Regions from separate parts of the Mesobacillus stamsii genome, predicted to be linked through region 1. Evidence: riboswitches for the same ligand, from Rfam matches in the RefSeq annotation. Region 1 holds a riboswitch; the other holds the start of a gene.

Region 1 (8,018 bases):
GGCAATTTCCATGATGCAGGACATTAACTTAATTGGAAGCGTTATGTATCATGTTTACGATCTTACTTGGCTATTGCCAGAACATCCGATTGATTACGCACATTACCTCAGGGACAATGGAGTAGCACCACTTATCTCTGGTGATGTCGGAATCTTCCTGAAGGCATTGTTTGGATACTCATCGATGCCATCCATTGAGGAAGTCATTGCGTATATTGGCTACTTTTCGGCCATTTTGCTGCTGACAACATCACGCAGCTCCAAAAAACAGCAAACAGCTGAAAAACCGTCAGAAGCAAAGCAGGTCAATGCACTGAATCCATAAGCGTAAATCTTCTCTCCCCAAAAAAGTACAGGGATATTCCTTGTACTTTTTTCATACGTAAAATCAAAGTTGGTGTTTGAACATGAATTTCATGAAATTTCACAAAGCGATGTGGATCGGGTTCAGTTCCCTTGCTATCCTTTATGTTTTCTTAAATCAGTTCAGCCATCTGAATTCCTTCGTCTCTTCCTGGGATCAGGTTGATTTTGTCCTTGCGCTGGACCGTTACGATTTAAGAGCAATGCAGCCTCATTTTCCAGGCTATCCTTACTTTATTTTAGCAGGCTTGCTGATGAATAAATGGCTGCAGGATCCAGGACAGGCATTAGTAGCAGTGAATGTACTCGCTTATGCGAGTTCACTTGTACCTGTGTATATGCTTGCATCAAGAGTAGTCTCAAAGGAAAGTGCCTATCTGGTCTCAGCCCTCCTTTATACAGCGAGCTATCCGCTGATCATCGTCAATCAGCCGATGTCAGAAGGTGCAGCACTCGCCGGATTCTGGTGGTTCTTCTGGAGCATAGTGGCAGCGGAATCAAAATCTTCAGGAAAATGGCTGCTCCTCCCGCTATTTTTATTCAGTGTGCTACTAGGGATCAGGTTGAGTTATCTTCCGATGGGGATCGGCATCGTCTATTTGTTATACAAAAAATGGAAAGCGCAGGAGCTTCCCTTGCAAAGTGTGATAAAGTTTGTCGTTATCGCCGTCCTGTTTCAGCTGATTTGGGTTGGCGGACTGATCCTAACGGAGGGAAGCTTCGTGTCTTTTCTTGAGTTGGCTTTCGGATTCACCGGCGGTCATTTTAAGGAGTGGGGAGGCACCTCAGCGTCGAATGACCTTTCCTTTTTGACAAGGATGAAGGCATTCGTGCTCACCAATATTTTGTGGTGGGGAATATTTTCGCAAACAACTATTTTGATGGTATTATATATAGTTATGGGCAGCATGATTTTCTTGCCGGCTCGCAAAAGCGGGGTTTGGAAGGAGACCACTGTCCAATTGAGTCTATTGCTGTTGCTTGCTTATGGAGGCTGGGCGTTTTTTGCCCAGAATATCGACAAGCCGAGGCATATACTGCCTTTGGCACTGCTGATTGTTTTTTTGGGCTCGCTCTTTTTTTTACGAAAAAGAGCCGGGAAAAGTCCACGCTATTTAGCTATTGGCTTAATCATTGCCCAGGCAATTGTTTCAACTAGCTATGTGCAAAAACAAGCTGAATCATTCCCTGCTGTGTATCAGCTGGCAAATTATCTTCAGGAGCAGCCTGATGGTTTTGTCGTGTATACATGGGAGGAAACAAGGGTGATGCAGTTCCTCGGAATGACTTATCCTCATAAACGAGTTTACACCTATGAGGTTTTTCTTCATGACCAGCAAGTATATGAAGGAAAAACGATTTATGTAACAAACAGTGTGCTAGAAGGGTTTCGCGCTCAGGGTGTCGATCTCGGCGGAAGGCTTGAAGCAGTAAAAACGTTTTCGTCCAACGAAATTTTCGACCCAGTCTATCATGAGATTGTTTTATATAAATGGACACCGTAACAGGAGGTGAATGGCATGAATGAGCAAATCAAGAATAAGCTTGCTTTTCTCCCTGCACAGCCAGGATGTTATTTAATGAAGGACAGGCAGGGAACCATCATTTATGTGGGGAAAGCCAAGATTTTGAAAAACAGAGTGCGCTCGTATTTTACCGGATCGCATGATGGTAAGACGCTAAGACTTGTCAATGAAATCGAGGACTTTGAGTATATTGTCACCTCTTCCGATATGGAAGCATTGCTGCTAGAAATCAATCTGATCAAAAAACATGACCCAAAATACAATGTCATGCTGAAAGATGATAAGAGCTACCCTTTCATCAAGCTGACGGCAGAGCGGCATCCAAAGCTGATCATTACCCGCAAAGTTAAGAAAGACAGCGGCAAATATTTTGGGCCATATCCGAATGTCCAGGCAGCCAATGAGACGAAGAGACTGCTCGATAGAATATACCCGCTCAGGAAGTGCTCGACGCTGCCGGACCGCGTCTGTCTCTATTACCATTTGGGCCAGTGTCTGGCACCATGCGTCAAGGATATCAGCAAAGAAGAGTACAAACAAATTACGGATGATATCACGAAATTTTTGAATGGCGGTTACAAGCAAGTTAAACTTGATTTGACAGAAAAGATGGCTGCAGCTGCAGAAGAACTTGACTTTGAGAGGGCAAAGGAGTTTCGCGACAGGATTGCTCATATTGAAGCAACAATGGAAAAGCAAAAGATGACAACGACAGACTTTACCGACCGGGATGTGTTTGGTTATGCTGTCGATAAAGGCTGGATGTGTGTTCAGGTTTTTTTTATCCGCCAGGGAAAATTAATAGAACGGGAAGTTTCGATGTTCCCGATCTACAACGAACCTGAAGAGGACATTCTCACCTATCTCGGACAGTTTTATGCGAAAAATGAACATTTCAAGCCAAAGGAAATTTTGGTGCCAGAAAGCGTCGATCTCGAGCTGGCTGAAGGTTTGCTAGGCGTAAAAGTCCTCAAGCCCCAGCGCGGCAAAAAAAAGGAGCTAGTCCATTTGGCTTCAAAAAATGCAAAGATAGCCCTGCAGGAAAAGTTTTCGCTGATCGAGCGCAATGAAGAAAGAACGATCAACGCAGTCGAGAACCTTGGCAAACAAATGGGGATTTATACACCGTATCGGATCGAATCATTTGATAACTCCAATATCCAGGGGACCGACCCAGTTTCAGCGATGATCGTATTTATCGATGGGAAGCCTGAGAAAAGGGAATATCGGAAATATAAAATCAAATCAGTGAAAGGGCCAGATGACTACGAGTCGATGAGGGAAGTCGTTCGCCGCCGGTATACTCGAGTGTTGAGAGAGGGATTGCCTCTGCCTGATTTGATCCTTATTGATGGCGGGAAAGGACAGATCGATTCCGCCCGGGATGTCCTTGAGAATGAGTTAGGTCTTGATATCCCGATTGCCGGTCTGGCCAAGGATGATAAACACCGGACTTCCCAGCTGCTTTATGGCAACCCGTTGCAAGTAATCGAATTGCCGCGGAACAGCCAGGAATTTTACTTGCTGCAAAGGATTCAGGATGAGGTGCACCGTTTTGCTATTACCTTCCATCGCCAGCTGAGGGGGAAGAGTGCTTTCCAGTCCATCCTTGATAATATTGACGGCATTGGAGAGAAACGCAAGAAAGCACTTTTGAAGCACTTTGGTTCAGTGAAGAAAATGCGCGAAGCTACGGTGGAAGACTTAAGTACAGCTGGATTGCCGGCGAATATCGCACGGGAACTATACCAGAAATTGCAGGATTAAGGTAGCAATCTCGTTTGTTGTATGCTATAATGATAAAAATTTCATATTGCTATCACTTTAGAGTAATAAAGTGTAGATAGAGGTGCAAGTTTCAAAAGTAAAAGTCCGGAGAATGATCGGATTCGAGGAAGGCTTTGAAAGGGGATGCTTGCCGAAGTGGGGAGATGCCTATCGATTTTCCTGCTGGTCCTTCGTTGAATAAACGCAGGATTGTCAAGATTGCCATCTTGGAGTGCTATCTCATGTTGCAGCGTATATACACGTTTATCAAGCAATGGGAGCCACTTCCATTGCTTTTTTTGTTTTTCCGCACTTTTTTAAGGGATATACATATGCGGAGAAACCATGGAGTTCTTACAAGGCAAAATAAAGAGGAAGAGGCAGGGGAAACTTATGGGATTAATTGTTCAAAAATTTGGTGGTACATCGGTTGGCAGTGTGGAGAAGATCAGGAATGCTGCCTCACGAACAGCAGAAGAATGGAAGAATGGCAATCAAGTCGTGGTAGTGGTTTCGGCAATGGGCAAGACGACCGACCATCTTGTCGACATGGCGAACGAGATTTCCGAGGCACCATCCAAGAGGGAAATGGATATGCTTTTGACGACTGGCGAGCAAATCACCATTGCGCTTTATGCGATGGCGCTTGCACAGAACGGCATTGAGGCCATTTCTTTTACGGGTTGGCAAGCGGGTGTTAAGACCGAAGCCATCCATGGAAACGCTCGGATAATTGACATCGAAACAGACAGAATTTCGAAAGAGTTGTCAGCTGGAAAGGTAGTCATTGTTGCTGGATTCCAGGGTGTAACAGCTGATGGGGATATCACTACACTTGGACGCGGTGGCTCAGATACAACTGCCGTCGCACTAGCAGCTGCTTTGAAGGCAGATAAATGCGATATTTATACAGACGTGACTGGGGTATTCACCACAGATCCAAGAATAGTGAAAAGCGCTAGAAAGTTACTGAACGTTTCTTATGATGAAATGCTTGAGCTTGCGAACTTAGGAGCAGGGGTGCTTCATCCACGTGCAGTCGAATTCGCTAAAAATTACGGACTGCGGCTGGAAGTAAGATCCAGCATGGAAAAAGAAAGCGGCACGATTATCGAGGAGGAAAATGAAATGGAGCAAAATCTAATTGTACGCGGAGTAGCATTTGAAGACCAGATCACAAGAGTATCCGTACTTGGGGTTAGCACTTCCTTAAAAGGGCTATCTACGATTTTTTCAACACTCGCCCAAAACCACATCAACGTAGACATCATTGTTCAGAGCCGTACAGAGGCTGGCGCGGCCAATATTTCTTTCTCCATCAAGAGCACTAATCTTCCAGAAACACTTGACGTATTGGAGAGCAATAAAAAATCATTGAATTACCAATCAATCGAATCGGAAACAGGCCTTGCAAAGGTATCGATCGTAGGGTCGGGAATGGTCTCCAATCCAGGAGTGGCCGCGAAGATGTTTGAAGTCCTTGAAGAAAACGGCATTCAGGTGAAAATGGTCAGCACATCAGAAATCAAAGTTTCCACCGTTGTCCCTGAAAAACAGATGGTAAATGCCGTTGAATCACTGCATGAAGCATTCGAGCTGTTTTCAGGAACAGTTAAGACGAACTAAATAATCTATTGAAGCTTTCCGGGACATAGGAAAGCTTTTTTATATGCTGTTATGCGACCGTAAATGGAAAAGTAAAAGTTTATGGTCACTTTAGAAGGGATAATGTGCGATAAGAGGAAAACCTAAGAATTTATGGCCACATGAAAAGGGAAGGCACAGCATCGGTTTCGCTGTGCCCTCTCCTATTTATTCAATAATATCAGTCTTATCCCACTTGATTGTAAACTGAACTTTGAATGATTTCTTATTCGGGTGCTCGAAGGCTTCGGCTGTCACCTTTTTTTGATATTCTATTTGTTGGGCGATGAAGCCGGCTTCGAGCTGGAAAGTGGAATTTTGGTTTTGATTCAGTCTCGAGGAAATCAGTTCGCTGCTGAGTTCCAACAGCATTTCTCTTTTAGATTCTTCTTTGACGGTTAGGAGGCCCCAGCTGGCGTCCTGGAAAAATTGGACCGTCTCCTCCATGCTTGTTAATGGATATTTCCTAGCGAGCCGCTTTCCGGCCCAGTAAAGGATTTCGGGTTTGTCTTTGCCGAGCAACTCATTCAATAGATCTTCCCTGACCAAATCGTATCCAAATGCTGAAACAGCAAGTGGACTGCGTTCCTTTTTCTGCCCAGGAGTTGTAGTTTCGCTCATGTTCTCCCCTCTTTCTATTATTCTATTATAAACAATTTACCGAAAAAATAACCGGAGTTGACGAAAATTTCATTTCGTAAAAAATGGTTTCTTGTATGTTAATTCCACACTGAACCGATACACTATCTTGAAAATCCAAAAAAATTTTTTCCTCTTTGGTTTCAAAGGGCGATAGTGCTATTTTAATATAACCTTTCATGCATTGGAATAAATAAGAAAAGGACATTTTTATAATATTAATATATTTTTAAAATTTTACTTAAATAAGCATTTTTATGTATACGTTTTCTTGACGCTCTAATATGATGGGAGTAAAATGAACATGTCACATAATTGTAAAAAATGCTTATATTTGATGTTTGGCGACATCAATCTGTTAGTTTCATAGGGATGGGGAGAGCAGGCCAAAACATCAAGGCAAAATTCAAGGGGGGTATACATATGGCGGGTAGACAAGAGTTTTATTGGCGGAGGCTGCATTCATTGCTGGGTGTTATTCCGGTCGGTCTTTTCCTCACACAGCATCTTGTAGTCAACAACTTTGCAACTAGGGGAGAGGAATCATTTAACAGTGCAGCACATTTCATGGAGTTGTTGCCTTTCAGGTATTTTCTAGAAATATTCATTATCTTCTTACCATTATTATTTCATGCAATCTACGGTCTTTATATTGCTTTTACCGCTAAGAACAATATAGGCCAATATGGTTATTTCAGAAACTGGATGTTCATGCTTCAGCGTGTTTCTGGAGTTATTACATTGATTTTCGTAGCTTGGCATGTATGGGAAACGCGTATTGCCGCAGCGTTCGGTGCAGCAGTCAACTTCCAGATGATGGAGGCGATTCTGTCCAGTCCCTTCATGCTTTGGTTCTATTTAATTGGTGTCATTTCTACTACTTTCCACTTTGCGAACGGATTATGGTCCTTTTTCGTCAGCTGGGGCATCACTGTAACACCGCGTTCACAGGTGATTTCCACCTATATCTCAATCGGTGTATTCATTGCGCTTTCCATTGTCGGAGTCAGCGCAATTCTCGCATTTGTATAAGAGGAGTTTCCGCAGCCAACAAAGATTTACGAATGAACTTAATAGAAAGACAGACTTGGATTTAAGGGAGTGAGTCACGATGAGTAAAGGTAAGGTAATTGTAGTCGGTGGCGGTTTGGCTGGCTTAATGGCTACTATAAAAGTTGCAGAAACAGGAACTCCTGTTGAACTGTTTTCTCTTGTACCGGTAAAACGTTCCCACTCTGTATGCGCACAGGGAGGAATTAACGGTGCAGTAAATACAAAGGGTGAAGGTGACTCTCCATGGGAGCACTTTGATGATACAGTATACGGTGGAGACTTCCTCGCGAACCAGCCTCCTGTAAAAGCGATGGCGGAAGCAGCACCTGGAATCATCCACCTTCTAGACCGTATGGGTGTTATGTTCAACCGTACACCTGAAGGATTGCTGGACTTCCGCCGTTTCGGAGGTACCCAGTATCACCGGACAGCATTTGCTGGAGCGACAACAGGCCAGCAGCTTTTATACGCATTGGATGAGCAGGTTCGCCGCCATGAAGTTTCTGGTTTGGTCACCAAGTTCGAAGGATGGGAATTCCTTGGAATAATTAAGGATGAAGAAGGGATTTGCCGCGGAATTGTAGCGCAGAACCTAACTTCGATGGAAATCAAATCATTTGCTTCAGATGCTGTCATCATGGCAACTGGAGGCCCAGGCATCATTTTCGGGAAAACAACAAACTCGGTTATCAATACAGGTTCAGCCGCTGCGATCGTGTACCAGCAGGGTGGTTATTACGCAAACGGCGAATTCATCCAAATCCACCCAACAGCAATTCCTGGTGATGACAAACTTCGCCTGATGAGTGAATCTGCCCGCGGTGAAGGAGGACGAGTCTGGACCTATAAGGATGGCAAACCTTGGTACTTTTTGGAAGAAAAATATCCTGCATATGGAAACCTTGTACCGCGTGATATCGCAACGCGGGAAATTTTCGATGTGTGCGTAAGCCAGAAACTTGGCATCAACGGCGAGAACATGGTGTATCTTGACCTTTCACATAAGGATCCTAAAGAGCTTGATAT
Region 2 (8,018 bases), on a different contig from region 1:
GAATAAAAATACAAGAGCCCCTTGCAGCTGATGCAGGGGGCTTCTAATAAAAAGTTCTAAAGTATTTTCGTGGATGTAACAGAAAAAGGAATGGAAATCCTAGAAAGACTATCCGAAATTCATCTGGAAGAAATAAAGCGAATCGGAATGTTTAAGGAACAGCTTTAGAGGAAAAGGAAATGCCTACTGATAAAAGGCTGACCAAGGCACCAAAAGCTTTTCTTAAAAAAATCTATTCAATTGCTTTAGCTTGTGTTCTTTTAATCTATACAAATGGCCTGGGCGGCCGACGCCGTAGGTTAAAGATTCTTCAAGGATGCCCAGGTTCGTTAAAAATTTCAGGTATTTACGGACGGATACTCGTGAAATAACGGTGATTTCTGAAATATCATCGGTCGAAAAAGGCTGGTTCGCTTTCGTTTGAATCACTTTTAGGATAGATTCCAAAGTGCTGGTTGTTAACCCTTTTGGCAGGTTTTCTATTGATGAAGCTGCGAATTTTTGCTCGGTGCTTAATATTTGTCCATCAATATCTTCCTGTCTAAGCATAGGATGATTCTCAAAAAAATGGTGTTTTTCTTTATATTGTAATAAGGCCTGGTTGAATCGATTGAACTCAAATGGCTTGATTAAGTAATCCAGTGCTCCGTACCTTAGTGCAGTTTGAATATTCTCTTTATCTGTGGCCGCTGTGATCAGGATGACATCGACTGAGATGTTCTTTTTTCTTATAAAACGGAGCAAATCGATTCCCGTAGCACTTGGCATATAAACGTCAAGCAGGATGAGGTGAACCCTTTCCGTTTCAAGAAATTCTCTAGCGTCCTTTACTGTATGGACGATTCCAGCAAGAGTAAACCCATGCACTTTTTGCAGATAACGCTTGTTTAATTCTGCGACCATCGGATCATCGTCGACAATTAGTACCCTGATCATTTCCCCACCTCTTTTGCTTTATATGGAATTTTTACATAAAAATTCGTCCCTAGTCGTAACTTTGAATCAATAATTAACTCGCCCCCGAGAGCTTCGATGCTTTTTTTAACTAGGTACAGACCAAACCCGCGGTTTTCCCCTTTTGTCGAGTATCCCTTTTTAAAAACTTCTTTTTGCAGTTCATTTGCGATACCTGGGCCAGAATCAGAGACTTCGATTAGTAACCAATTATCTTCGTATGACAAATGAACTTCGAGTGTTTTGTCTTCGCTGTCTGTCATTGCCTCGATGGCATTGTCGAGAAGATTCCCTAAGATCGTAATCAACTCGTGAGTCGTCTTATTTTCTGCCGGCTCAGGAATAATGCTGGTACATTCTATCGAAAGGTCCACTTTGGCTTCTCGGGAATAACTTATTTTTCCCATGATAAAGCCTGCGAGGGCAGGATCTTTGAGATGCTGAGTAATGCTACCGAACTCTTGGTTCCGAAAATCAACCAGTGTCCGGATAAACGCGGCCAGTTGATTGTACGATTTTAATTGTACCATGCCTGATATAACATGAAGACGATTCAGGAACTCATGCGATTGTGCCCGAAGTGCTTCGGCATACGTTCTGACACCGGTCAGCTGTTCTGCTAACTGGTTTACTTCTGTTTTATCACGGAAAGTGGAAATTGCTCCGACAACCGCGCCATTCACAAAAAGTGGAACCCGGTTGACTAAAATGGAAACGCCGTTAATCGTTTGTTCTTCATCCAATTCTGGCTGTCCCGTTTTTAAAACTTGATCCAGTCTTGTTGATGGCATATAGTCATAAATTTTCATTCCGATCGGTTTTTGTGATAGACCGGCTTTTTTAAAAATTTGCAAAGCTGATTTATTTACCAATGTAATGGTAGATGTATGATCAACAGCAATAATTCCTTCGTGTACAGATTGCAGCATGGTACTTCTTTCCTCAAGAATCCTCGAAATAGCAAAAGGTTCAAGACCAAGGAGAATTTTCTTTATATATTTGGCCAAGATGATTGCCCCGATGATCCCAATTAACAGACCAAAAATGGTGACAATGAGAATGTTCTTATGGCTGGTTTCAAGGGCTGTTTCCAGACTGCTTAGCGAGATGCCAACTGCCGCTGCGCCAATTTGTTTATTTTTATCATTGTATATGGGGGTAAAAGCCCGTACTGATTGTCCAAGAGTCCCGCGTGAAACGGAGACATATTCCTTTCCTTTTAGGGCAGCTTTTTCATCTCCGCCTACAAATGACTTGCCTATCATCTCCTCATTCGGATGAGTCAGGCGAATTCCATTCATATCCATAATAACGATGAACAGAACATCTGTTGCTGACTGGATTTCATTTGTGTAATCTTGGACGGCACGAGCGGCTTGATTGTCTTCTAAGGCATGAATGACAATATTAGACTTGGAGACAGTCCTCGCAACAATTAACGCCTTTTCTTCCTGGGTTTTTCTTATGTTTTTACTAACAGAATTGCTGATCAATAGGTCGGTAATCATCAGGGATATCAAAACGACTAAACAAACGAAGAAAATGATGATGATGCTTAATTTAAACCGAAACCGCTGTCTTTGCACGCGAAATCCCCCACATTGCTTTTATTAGCTGCTAATTTTCATTGTATAGAAAGGATGGAATTGGCGAAAGCAAACTTAACTGATTATTTTATTTTTTCTCTTTCTTTAATTACAAAACAGTTTTTAAAGTTTATTAAACTAGATTCCGTGTTCACGAAATTGTAATATATTAATATTCCAAGAAAATGTAATCGTTTTCAAAATTTCTCAAAGGGGAGGGAATTGGCTTGAAGATTAACTTTAAGAGTCTTACTACACAGGTGATTATTGGTATTTTTCTCGGTATTATGATCGGTTTTATTTTTCCTGATATCGGTTCGCAGTTGAAGGTGCTTGCAGACATTTTTATTAAACTTGTTAAAATGGTTATTGCTCCAATTATTTTCCTGACGATTGTCATTGGAATTGCAGGAATGGGAGACTTAAAAAAGGTCGGCAAGATTGGGGGAAAGGCGCTAATTTATTTTGAAATTGTTTCGAGTATTGCCCTCGCAATCGGAATAATCGTTGCGAATGTCATCAAAGCAGGAAATGGCATTGATGCGAAAGCAGGAGAAGGGGATGTATCACAATATACAAAGGCAGCAGAGGAAACTAGCCATGGATTCATGGATTTCATTCTAACAATCGTACCGGATAGTTTCATAGGTGCATTTACCGGAGGCCAACTTCTGCCAGTGTTGTTACTTGCTATCCTATTCGGCACTTCCCTGGCACATATTGGCAAAAAGGGGAAGCCGATTTTAGAGTTTTTTGAAAGAATCGCCGATGTCTTCTTCGGAATTGTTAATATCATTATGAAGATCTCTCCACTTGCAGCTTTTGGAGCCATGGCCTATACAATTGGCGAATTTGGCATTGGTTCCCTCTTTTTCCTAGGTAAATTGATGGGTTCTGTCTACCTGACAATGGCTATCTTTATTTTTCTTGTCCTTGGAGCGATTGCAAAGTTTCATGGGTTTAATATCTTTAAATTCATTGTGTATATTAAAGAAGAAATTCTACTCGTCATTGGGACATCATCATCGGAAGCAGCTTTGCCGAAAATGATGGAAAAACTCGAGAAATATGGCTGTTCCAAGCCCGTTGTAGGACTTGTGCTTCCAACTGGTTATTCCTTCAACCTTGATGGAACATCCATCTACCTTTCGATGGCGGCACTATTTATTGCTCAGGCCTATGGGGTAGACTTGAGCATCTGGCAGCAGATAACCCTCCTAGGAGTGTTGATGCTTACCTCAAAAGGGGCGGCAGGCGTAACAGGCTCCGGCTTCGTGACACTTGCAGCGACACTTGCGGTATTTCCATCCATACCAGTCGAAGGAATGGCGCTTATCCTCGGAGTAGACCGCTTCATGTCAGAGGCCAGAGCTATTACAAACTTAATTGGCAACGGTGTCGCAACCGTTGTGATCTCTAAGTCTGAAGGAGAGTTCACACCCGTAACAGAGGCAGTACATTCCAAGGTATCGGCATAAACCTTGAACATTTATCCAAGCAGGCAGCCTCTTAGCTGCCTGCTTTACCCATTTTTTGAATGAAAGTTACATAGATTATTTGATTTTCCAAAAAGAACTAGATTGACAGAACGGAAAGGTTGTTGTAGCCTAGTTACTATAATTAAATATTTAACCTCACTTTTGCTAGTGAGGTAGAGGCGCGATATTTAACAGTCTTTGGCGGAGTTTGAGAAGCTTTGATGCCATGGAGAAGGAAATGTCGCCGAAGCGGGCAATATTCTCATTGTTGTTTGCTGGGTCTGCAGTTAAGAACTGCAGGACTGTCTCAATGGACTCCCCAGTTTATTGAGTTGTGCTATCTCGTTTTGGGAAAAGAGAGGACTTTAGGGCATCTGTCAATAATGCGACCTGAGTTTATCTCAGGTCGCTTTTTGTTGTGTGTAAAACGCTCTAACTAAACCAAGGAGGAACGAACATGAGAAAAAAGGGGTCATTATTTTTAGCATTGCTGCTTTCAGCAATGATTTTACTTGCAGGGTGTGGTGCTGGTAACGATTCTGCATCAGGCTCATCTGACGACAATACATTTAAGATAGGCCTTGAAGCTGGTTATGCTCCATTCAACTGGACTCAGAAGGATGATTCAAATGGCGGAGTGAAGATATCAGGAACTTCTGAGTATGCAGGCGGGTATGATGTCGAAATCGCAAAGAAAATCGCTGATGGTTTAGGAAAAGAATTAGTTGTCGTTAAAACGGAATGGGACGGACTAGTTCCATCATTGACTTCAGGCAAGATTGACGCAATTATCGCAGGGATGTCCCCAACAGCAGAGCGTAAAGAGACAATTGATTTTTCGGACAACTACTATAAATCGAATCTAGTAATGGTTGTTAAAAAAGGTGGAAAATACGAAGATGCGGCTTCCATCCAGGATTTTAAAGGTGCTAAAGTTACTGCTCAATTAAATACCTTCCATTATTCCGTAATCGACCAAATGGAAGGAGTGTCCAAAGAGACAGCGATGGACAACTTCCCGGCAATGAGGGTTGCGCTTGAATCTGGAATCATCGATGGCTACGTTTCGGAGCGTCCGGAGGCTGTCAGCGCTGCCGCTGCAAACGAAAACTTTGCGATGGTGGAATTTGAAGATGGATTCAAAACTTCAGAAGATGATACTGCTATTGCTGTTGGACTTCAAAAAGGCAGTGAGTTAACGGACAAAATCAACGAAATTTTAAAAGGCATCTCAGAGGATGAGCGTACAAAAATAATGGATGCTGCTATTAAGAATCAACCTGCAGCAGAATAACATTCCATAAAACCGGCTGTACTACTATACAGTCGGTTTTATGGTGAAAGGAGAAGGGAAATGAGTTTAGAGTGGATCGTTAAGATCGTTTCAGAAAACTGGCAAATGTTCCTTCGCGGAGCCGGAGTTACCCTTTATATTTCCTTGATCGGTACAGTTGTGGGGGCTATTATTGGTTTAATCGCAGGGGTAATCCGTACAATCCCCGCTCCGGAGCACGGAGTGAAAAAATGGTTTCTCCTTTTCGTGAACTTTTTACTGTCGGTATATATTGAGTTTTTTCGGGGTACCCCGATGATTGTTCAGGCTATGGTCATATATTATGGGTCTGCGTTAGCATTCGGTGTGAATATAGAGGTAATGGCTGCCGCTCTTATTGTTGTTTCCATTAATACAGGGGCTTACATGGCAGAAATTGTTCGCGGTGGAATTGTATCTGTTGATAAAGGACAGTTTGAAGCTGCGCAGGCAATAGGTATGAATCATCTTCAAACGATGATGAATGTTGTCCTTCCGCAGGTGGTTCGCAATATCCTGCCGGCAACTGGCAACCAGTTTGTAATCAATATTAAAGACACTTCCGTTCTAAATGTAATCTCCGTTTCAGAATTGTATTTCTTAACAAAATCAGTCGCAGGTAACAACTTCAGATATTTCGAATCATTTTTTGTTGCATGTGTGATCTATTTTGTCATGACCTTCGCTGTAACACGAATTTTACTTTACTTTGAAAGAAGACTAGAAGGACCAGATAACTATACAATGGTTCGTGGCGAAGAAATGCAACCAGCGAAGTAATGAAGGAGGAGAGAGTGTGGAAACAGTAATTGATATACAGCATCTTAACAAATCCTTTGGCACTCATGAAGTTCTCAAAGACATCAGCTTCTCAGTCAATAAAGGAGAAGTCATGACGATCATTGGCTCCTCGGGATCTGGAAAATCAACTCTTCTTCGCTGCATTAATCTATTGGAAAAACCAAGCGGTGGAGAAATTATCTATAACGGAGAGAATATTCTAGATGATAAGCATGATATTCCAACCTATCGCAGACATTTAGGAATGGTATTCCAGCAATTTAATTTATTTACGAATCACAATGTCTTGAAAAATTGTACAGTTGGCCAAATCAAAGTATTAGGCCGTTCAAAGGAAGAAGCCGAAAAGGTAGCAATGAAATACTTGAAGATTGTTGGCATGGATCAGTATATTAATGCCAAGCCAAAGCAGTTATCAGGCGGCCAAAAACAACGGGTAGCAATTGCCAGGGCGCTATCTATGGAACCGGACGTCCTGCTGTTTGACGAACCAACTTCGGCACTGGACCCAGAAATGGTTGGCGAAGTCCTTAAAGTAATGAAGGAACTTGCGGTGTCCGGCCTTACGATGCTGATTGTAACGCATGAGATGGAATTCGCGAAGGAAGTATCAGATCGTGTCGTTTTTATGGACAAAGGGATTATTGCAGAGGAAGGAAGTCCCGAACAAATCTTCAATAATCCACAGCAAGATAGAACGAGAGAATTCTTGAAACGTACTTTTAAAGTGGTCTATTAAATGTAAACTAGCGATTAACTTAAGTGAAACAGGAAACCCGTTAAAGGTTTCCTGTTTTTGTTCTATTGAAGATTATCTACCCCTAAAAATTGCTTTATAAACCAGAACCAGAACCAGAACCAGAACCAGATCCGGAACCAGAACCAGAACAAGAGCCAGAACCAGATCCGGAACCTGAACCGGATCCAGATCCAGATCCGGAACCAGATCCGGAACCAGATCCGGAACCGGAGCCAGAACCAGATCCGGAACCTGAACCGGATCCAGAACCAGAACCAGATCCGGAGCTAGAACAAGAACCAGAACCTGAGCCAGAACCAGCTTCAGCTTCAGCTTCAGGAGTTCTAGTCGATCCTGGGTTTCTCATCAGGAACCGATCAAGACCTGAATCTCTTGCTCCTCTAAGAAGCCTTGACATTTCTTCTTTTCCCATAAAAGTAAATACCACCTTTTCAATAAATGTCCTTAATAGTTAAGGTAGTGTATTTTATGTGGTTCTTTATTTATTGGTACTAAACTTACATGGAATTCATTATCATGTACGCCCTTTTTTTCATAGGATAAAAGCAAGGGAGGCTATGATTTCAGATGCATGATGAGATACCTAAACTGAATATTATTATGGATCGTGAGCACCTGACATTTTTAGAAAGGAATATTTGGCATGAAGAGCCTATTTCTTGCCAATTAGTTGCCAATAACCTTTCTCATGATGCAGGTATTACTTATCGTGGAAATCACACACGGAAGTTCCAGAAAAAATCTTATAAAATTAACTTTGGGATATATAATGAAGAATTTGAAGCTCGTGAAATGCATCTTAACGCAGAATTTTGTGATCCATCTTTCATTCGCAATAAGTTATCTTTTGATTTTTTCAAGATGATTGGGAGCATTTCCCCTAACTGCAACCATGTTTTAATCGAGTTGAATGGAGAGCCTGCTGGAATCTACTTACAGCTTGAATCTGTCGATGATGTATTTCTGCAAAAGAGACATCTGCCATACGGCCCCATTTATTATGCATCAAATCGACAAAGTAATTTTTCATTATTAACCACAAAAGGAGAGCCAAAAGAATCACTAACCTCAGGGTATGTTCGAAAATTAGGAAAGGAAGAGGATGACTTAGATTTAGAAAGGCTGAT

The links. A riboswitch is a leader RNA that binds a small molecule or an ion and turns the genes downstream of it on or off. The one in region 1 is predicted to bind lysine.
Region 2: another riboswitch for lysine. It lies ahead of J2S25_RS05135 (transporter substrate-binding domain-containing protein); the one in region 1 lies ahead of J2S25_RS05400 (aspartate kinase).

Annotation. Positions count from the first base shown of each region.
Region 1 covers NZ_JAUSUN010000005.1:18,515-26,532, reverse strand. Annotated here, with positions in the region: gene J2S25_RS05415 (FTR1 family iron permease) at 1-325, shown strand, start outside; gene J2S25_RS05410 (hypothetical protein) at 408-1,868, shown strand; gene uvrC (excinuclease ABC subunit UvrC) at 1,884-3,656, shown strand; lysine riboswitch at 3,726-3,902, shown strand; gene J2S25_RS05400 (aspartate kinase) at 4,050-5,282, shown strand; gene J2S25_RS05395 (YslB family protein) at 5,469-5,921, opposite strand; gene J2S25_RS05390 (succinate dehydrogenase cytochrome b558 subunit) at 6,363-6,971, shown strand; gene sdhA (succinate dehydrogenase flavoprotein subunit) at 7,051-8,018, shown strand, end outside.
Region 2 covers NZ_JAUSUN010000004.1:210,157-218,174, forward strand. Annotated here, with positions in the region: gene opuFB (osmoprotectant update ABC transporter permease/substrate-binding subunit OpuFB) at 1-6, shown strand, start outside; gene J2S25_RS05120 (response regulator) at 223-936, opposite strand; gene dcuS (DcuS/MalK family sensor histidine kinase) at 933-2,540, opposite strand; gene J2S25_RS05130 (dicarboxylate/amino acid:cation symporter) at 2,768-4,018, shown strand; lysine riboswitch at 4,185-4,366, shown strand; gene J2S25_RS05135 (transporter substrate-binding domain-containing protein) at 4,476-5,312, shown strand; gene J2S25_RS05140 (amino acid ABC transporter permease) at 5,373-6,110, shown strand; gene J2S25_RS05145 (amino acid ABC transporter ATP-binding protein) at 6,127-6,870, shown strand; gene J2S25_RS05150 (hypothetical protein) at 6,965-7,303, opposite strand; gene J2S25_RS05155 (CotH kinase family protein) at 7,459-8,018, shown strand, end outside.